DNA from 3 places in the Caldimonas sp. genome. Region 3 is predicted to be linked to each of the others. Evidence: predicted binding sites of a transcription regulator. Region 3 holds the regulator's gene; each other region holds the start of a gene.
What was found. The regulator LexA, encoded in region 3, represses DNA repair genes until DNA is damaged. The targets are predictions, from matches to a motif close to ACTGTATNNNNATACAGT.

Region 1 (2,264 bases), on a different contig from region 3:
GCTGAGCAATGAGCTGCGCCCACAGCCCCTCCCCCTTCATGCGCGAACCGAACTCGGCGCGGTAGTCCCTCCCGCCACGCAGATCACGCACCCTCGCCATGATGCGCCCGGCGCGCCCGGGCACATGCGCTTGCAGCCACTGCTGGAACAGCGGGTTCACCTCCCAGGGCAGACGCAAGACCGTGTAATGGATCGATGCAGCCCCCGCGTCGGCCGCTGCATCGATCAGCCGCTCGATCTCGGGCTCGTTCAGGAAGGGAATGATCGGCGCCACATTCACACCCACCGGCACGCCGGCGCGGGCCAGCGTCCGCACTGTCTGCAAGCGCCGATGCGGTGCCGCCGCGCGCGGCTCGAGACGGCGGCACAGTGCAGCGTCCATCGTCGTCACGCTCACGAAAACCATCGCCCGGCCTTCGGCAGCATCGGCGGCGATCAGGTCGAGGTCACGCTCCACGCCCGAGGACTTGGTGACGATGGTGTACGGGTGTCGGCAGCGATGCAGCACCTCCAGCACCGAGCGCGTGAGCCCCAGGCGGCGCTCGATGGGCTGGTAGGCATCGGTGGCCGAGCCGATGTTGATCGGGCTCACCCGGTAAGCAGGCCGCGCCAGTTCCCGTGCCAGCACCTCGGCTGCATTGACCTTCGCCACCAGCTTCGTTTCGAAGTCCAGCCCGGGCGACAGATTCAGGTAGCTGTGCGTGGGCCGCGCGTAGCAGTAGATGCAGCCATGCTCGCACCCCCGGTAGGGGTTGATCGACCACTCGAAGGGAATGTCGGGCGAGTCGTTCGGGCTGAGCAGGGAGCGCACGCGCTCTTCGCTCACCTCGGTGCGCGGCGCCGGGGCCGCCCCATCGGCCGCCGAGTCCGCCTGCGCCAGCGAGTCCCATCCATCGTCAAACCATTCGCGCTCGCTGCTTTCGAAACGATGGGCCAGCCGCCAACCCGTGCCACGGCCCTTGAAAACCAAAGGGTGGGAAGAGGGATTAGCCATGGAATCCGCGACCCAGAGACTGTATATACGTACAGTAATGGATCGCCACTCCGCTGTCAAACCCTCCCTCGGGTCGGACTCGGCCTTCCGTCCAATGACAACCCGATGCGGCGGGCCACCTCGACCACGGCCTTGTGGAAGGACTCGACGATGGGGGCCAACATGATGCGGCGCTCAACGCCCTGGACGAGGCGCTGACCCGACTGAGCGCCCAGGCCGCCCGGCTCCACCGGAAGATCGCCACCGAGGTGCAGGCCGACCGCCGGCGCGGGGGCACCTGACGCCGTTGGCGCAACGGCAGCGCCCCCTGAACCTCGTCATCCCGAGCCAACGCCGGCTCCCCGTTCGGCTTGGCCGTGCGCATGCCGGTCGGATTGGACAGGCATGCGGCTGACCTCCGCGAGGCCCCGGGGCGCTGCTCTCAGGCAGCACACAACTGGGCCTTGGCGGCCAGGTACTCGCTGCGCAGACGCTCGATGAAGACGCGCGCGGGCACCACCTCCTTGATGGCACCCACGCCCTGCCCGGCACCCCAGATGTCCTTCCAGGCCTTCTTCGCCCCCTCGCCACCGAAATTCATCTTGCTCGGGTCGCTCTCAGGCAAGGCGTCGGGGTCGAGGCCGGCACGCACGATGGAACCGCGCAGATAGTTCCCGTGAACCCCGGTGAAAAGGCTCGAATAGACGATGTCCTGGCTGGTGCTCTCGGTGATCATGCGCTTGTAGTCGTCCACCGCCCTCGCCTCCTCGGTGGCGATGAAGGCCGAGCCGATGTAGGCGAAGTCCGCCCCCATCGCGCGTGCTGCCAGAATGGCACGGCCATTGGCAATCGCTCCAGAGAGGGCCAGCGGGCCGTCGAACCACTCGCGGATCTCCTGCACCAGCGCGAAGGGGCTGGTGGTGCCTGCATGACCTCCGGCCCCGGCGGCCACGGCAATCAGCCCGTCGGCCCCCTTGTCGATGGCCTTGTGCGCGAAGGTGTTGTTGATGATGTCGTGCAGCACGATCCCGCCCCAGCGGTGCACGGCATCATTCACGTCCGTGCGCGCCCCCAGCGAAGTGATGATGATGGGCACCTTGTACTTCTCGCACAGCGCCATGTCGTGCTCGAGTCGGTCGTTGCTCTTGTGCACGATCTGGTTGATCGCAAAGGGAGCGGCAGGACGGTCCGGATGCTGGCGATCGTGGGCTGCCAGTGTCTCGGTGATCTCGGCCAGCCATTCGTCGAGCTGAGAAGCCGGGCGCGCATTGAGCGCCGGCATCGAGCCGAC
Region 2 (2,264 bases), on a different contig from region 3:
AGGCGGTGGATGTAGACCTCGATGGCGTTGTTGCTCACCTCATCGCCCCACTCGCACAGGCGCTCGACGAGCTGGTCCTTGCTCACGAGCCGGCCGGTGCGCTGCAGCAGCACCTCCAGCAGGCTCAGCTCGCGTGCCGACAGCTCGATCATCTGGTCGTTGATGTAGGCCACGCGCCCGGTCTGATCGAAGGTCAGCGGCCCGTGCTTGATCAGCGTGGAGGCCGCACCCAGGCCACGGCGCGTCAGCGCCCGCACGCGCGCTTCCAGCTCCTGCAGCGAAAAGGGCTTGGCCATGTAGTCGTCGGCGCCCAGGTCCAGGCCCTTGACGCGTTCCTCGATGCTGTCGGCCGCCGTGAGGATGAGCACCGGGGTGGACGTGCCGCGCGCGCGCAGCCGGCGCAGCACCTCCAGGCCGTGCAGCTTGGGTAAGCCCAGGTCAAGGATGATGAGGTCGAACTCGTGCGAAGCCAGCGCCGCGTCGGCCTCGGTGCCCGAGCCGACCTGGTCGACCGCGTAGCCCGCGCCGCGCAGCGAGCGCAGCAGGCCGTCGGCCAGCACTTGATCGTCTTCCGCGATCAGGATGCGCATGGCTGTCTCCTCACAGTGTGAGCTCTCGATTCTAGGCGAGCGCACCTCACGCTGCCTTGCGTCAGGCCGCCCCGCCTGCGGCATAAGCCTCCAGCCCCAGCATGACGACCGTGGCCACCTCGTGGCCCACTTCGGCGCGGAATTCGGCCTCGGCCTGGGCCACGGCGCGCCGGAAGGCGTCCAGCCAGGCCAGGCCGGTGGGGGTGAAACGCACGAGCCGCGCACGCGCGTCGCGCGGGTCGGCCTCGCGCACCACCAGGCCCCAGGCCTCGCACTGGTCCACCAGGTCGCCCATGGCCTGCTTGCTCATGCCGGCGCGGGCCGCCAGCTCGGTCAGGCGCGAACCCTCCAGCGCCAGGTGGCGGGTGATGTGGATGTGCGCGGCCGTCACCTGCTGACGCGCCGCGAGGTGGGCCAGGGCCAGCGGCACCTCCACATCGCGGGCCATCAGCGCGAGCACCCGGGCATCGAAGCGGCGCAGGGCATGGCCCAGCAGGCGGCCCAGGTGGATCTGGCGCCAGGTGTCATCGGGGGAGGAGGAGTACATGCCTTGATAGTAAGGCAAACTGACTAAAAAACCTGTTTACTCGGAGGTACGACCCCCGCAGAATACTGTTCATGCATCCAGCCTGTGTGCAAAGACAGGCTCCCAGGACACCCATCGCCAACCCTCAAGGAGAAAGATTCGTGGACGCACCCGTCAAGGCCCTGAACACCGAAAAAGCCAAGGCCCTGCAGGCCGCGCTGGCCCAGATCGAGAAGCAGTTCGGCAAGGGCTCGATCATGCGGCTGGGCGAGGGCGAAGCCGTCGAGGACATCCAGGTGGTGTCCACCGGTTCGCTGGGCCTGGACATCGCCCTGGGCGTGGGCGGCCTGCCCCGTGGCCGCGTGATCGAGATCTACGGCCCGGAGTCCTCGGGCAAGACCACGCTGACGCTGCAGGTGGTGGCGCAGATGCAAAAGCAAGGCGGCGTGTGCGCCTTCATCGACGCCGAACACGCGCTGGACGTGCAGTACGCGCAGAAGCTGGGCGTGAACCTGCAGGACCTGCTCATCAGCCAGCCCGACACCGGCGAGCAGGCCCTCGAAATCGTCGATGCCCTGGTGCGCTCGGGCTCGGTCGACCTCGTCATCATCGACTCGGTGGCCGCCCTCACGCCCAAGGCCGAGATCGAAGGCGAGATGGGCGACGCTCTGCCCGGCCTGCAAGCCCGCCTGATGAGCCAGGCGCTGCGCAAGCTCACGGCCACGATCAAGAAGACCAACTGCATGGTCATCTTCATCAACCAGATCCGCATGAAGATCGGCGTGATGTTCGGCTCGCCCGAAACCACCACCGGCGGCAACGCCTTGAAGTTCTATTCCTCGGTGCGCCTGGACATCCGCCGCGTGGGCTCGATCAAAAAGGGTGAGGAGGTCATTGGCAGCGAGACCAAGGTCAAGGTCGTGAAGAACAAGGTCTCGCCCCCGTTCAAGACCGCCGAGTTCGACATCCTGTACGGCGAAGGCATCTCGCGCGAAGGTGAGATCATCGACCTGGGCGTGAACACGCGCGTGCTCGAGAAGTCCGGAGCCTGGTATGCCTACAACGGCGAGAAGATCGGCCAGGGCAAGGACAATGCCCGCGAATTCCTGAAAGAGAACCCCGAGCTGGCCTTCGAGATCGAGAACAAG
Region 3 (2,264 bases):
CGGCCTGCCTCCACCAGCGCCACCGGTCCTGCATCGCCGGAATCGAAAGCGTCCACCCGGTAGGTGTGAGCCTTGCGCACATCGGCCGCCGCGTGCACCCGGCCCGACAGCACGGCCACCACCCCCCGGGCCTGCGGCCAAGCCGCCACCGTCACGGCATCGGCCAGGTTCTGTGGCCCGTCGGCCGACAAGGCCGTGGCCGGACGCATCGCCGCCGTCAGCACCACCGGCTTGGCCGGCGCCAGCACGGCCTGCAGGAACCAGGCGGTCTCCTCCAGGGTGTCAGTGCCATGCGTGATGACGACCCCGGCCACCTCGGGCCGCGCCACCGCACGGTCCACGGCCCGGGCCAGCTCGCGCCACACACCGAAGTCCATGTCCTTGCTGTCCACCTGGGCGAGCTGGAGCATCTCCAGAGGCTGGCCGGACAGCGCTGGCACGGACGCCAGCAACTGCGCCACGCCAATCTGGGCCGCGGTGTAGCCGGTATGGTCGGCCGCGCTGGCGGCCGTGCCGGCAATCGTGCCACCCGTGCCGATGACCACGACGGTCTGGTGCATGTTTTGCATTTTTCTGGAAGCTGGATAAAAATACAGATACTGGATGCGCAACCAGTCAGTGTGCAGCCAGGACGTACACCGGGCCGGGGCGATCGCCATCAGCCCGGCCGATGGCCGCGACCCACCACCCGACCCACGCCCATGGACACGTTCGAGACCCCCAAGCTCACGGCCCGCCAGCAGCAAATCCTCGAGCTCATCCAGAGCGCAATCGAGCGCACCGGCGCTCCCCCCACGCGGGCCGAGATCGCTGCCGAACTGGGTTTCCGCTCGCCCAATGCCGCCGAGGAGCATCTGCAGGCCCTGGCCCGCAAGGGCGTCATCGAGCTGGTAGGCGGCACCTCGCGGGGCATCAGGCTGAAGTCTGACACATTGCGATCGCTGGCCGAGTCGCGCATCCGCCAGTTCAGCCTGCCGCTGCCCGGCCTGGCCCAGCTCGCCCTGCCCCTGGTGGGCCGTGTCGCCGCAGGCAGCCCCATCCTGGCGCAGGAGCACATCGACCAGACTTACCACGTCGAGGCCGGCCTGTTCCAGCGCAAGCCCGACTTTCTGCTGAAGGTGCGCGGCATGAGCATGCGCGACGCCGGCATCCTCGACGGCGACCTGCTGGCCGTGCAGGCCACGCGCGAGGCCAAGAACGGCCAGATCGTCGTGGCCCGCCTGGGCGACGAGGTCACGGTCAAGCGCCTGCGCCGCCAACGGGGTCACATCGAACTGGTGGCCGAGAACCCCGACTACCCCACCATCGTCGTCGAGCCCGGCCAGGACTTCGAGCTCGAAGGCATCGCCGTGGGCCTGATCCGCAACACCATGCTGATGTAGCCGCTGCCGCTTCCGGCCTGCTGCAGGTGGTGGGCGCAGGTGCGAAGGGGTGTCCCCTCGCACAGGCCCTGCAGCCTGGCCCGCTGCGCCTTGGGCGCAGCACCCGTCCCAATCCTGCCGAATGTCATGTGGTTGGTTGATCTTCGGAGATGGACATGAACGACTCGGCTTTTCCCACACCGTGGTGGCAACGCATGCGGCTGCAGCCCCGGCCCGCCATGCCCCGCTGCCTGCCCACGGGCCATGCTCGCCTTGATGCCGCTTTGCCCGGCGGGGGCTGGCTGGCCGGGCAGGTGCTGGAAGTGTGCACCCCCCAGGCCGGTGAGGCCGAATGGCGATTGCTCGAAAACGCCATTCGACGCGGCGTGCAAGAGGGGCGCCCCCTGGCCCTGGTCCAGCCGCCGCGTGGCCTGCCCCACCACCCCGGGCTGCTGTCGCTCGACGGGCCTCTCACCTGCTGCTGGCCGGGCGCCGCCCCCCAAAGCCCGGTCCAGGCCGGCGTCCAGTGGCTTCAGGCCCACCCCGCAGGCCTGCTGCTGCTGTGGGCCCAGGAGATGTCTGCCTCCGCCTGGCGTGCGCTCTCGCGTGCCGCCCGCCGTCACGCCGCCCATGTGCTGCTCGTACGTCCGGCCCTGACGCGCTGGGACGACAGCCCGGCGGAGGTTCGTCTGAGCCTGCTGCCGGGCCGAGGTCGCCACTGGGATGTGCGTGTGCAGACCCCGGCCAGTGCGGCCGCGGTGCTCGTTCGGGTGTCGCTGGATGACGAAGGCGGCGTGAAGCCGCCAATGGGCCTCGCACCCATGGCCGCTCTGAAGGTGGCCGTCGATCCGGCCGACCGGCGCCGCACGGCCTTGTGCGGCACCTTGGCCCAGGTGTGTGACG

Region 1: the regulator LexA is predicted to act here: its motif matches at 1,013-1,030, upstream of ACK42S_RS07945 (PA0069 family radical SAM protein).
Region 2: the regulator LexA is predicted to act here: its motif matches at 1,202-1,219, upstream of recA (recombinase RecA).

Annotation. Positions count from the first base shown of each region.
Region 1 is NZ_JBKBVU010000057.1:7,442-9,705, reverse strand. It holds gene ACK42S_RS07945 (PA0069 family radical SAM protein) at 1-994, opposite strand, end outside; gene ACK42S_RS07940 (hypothetical protein) at 1,129-1,275, shown strand; gene ACK42S_RS07935 (NAD(P)H-dependent flavin oxidoreductase) at 1,416-2,264, opposite strand, start outside.
Region 2 is NZ_JBKBVU010000039.1:10,742-13,005, reverse strand. It holds gene ACK42S_RS06185 (response regulator) at 1-590, opposite strand, end outside; gene ACK42S_RS06180 (MarR family winged helix-turn-helix transcriptional regulator) at 652-1,137, opposite strand; gene recA (recombinase RecA) at 1,278-2,264, shown strand, end outside.
Region 3 is NZ_JBKBVU010000017.1:28,602-30,865, reverse strand. It holds gene ACK42S_RS03430 (asparaginase) at 1-560, opposite strand, end outside; gene lexA (transcriptional repressor LexA) at 702-1,382, shown strand; gene ACK42S_RS03420 (hypothetical protein) at 1,538-2,264, shown strand, end outside.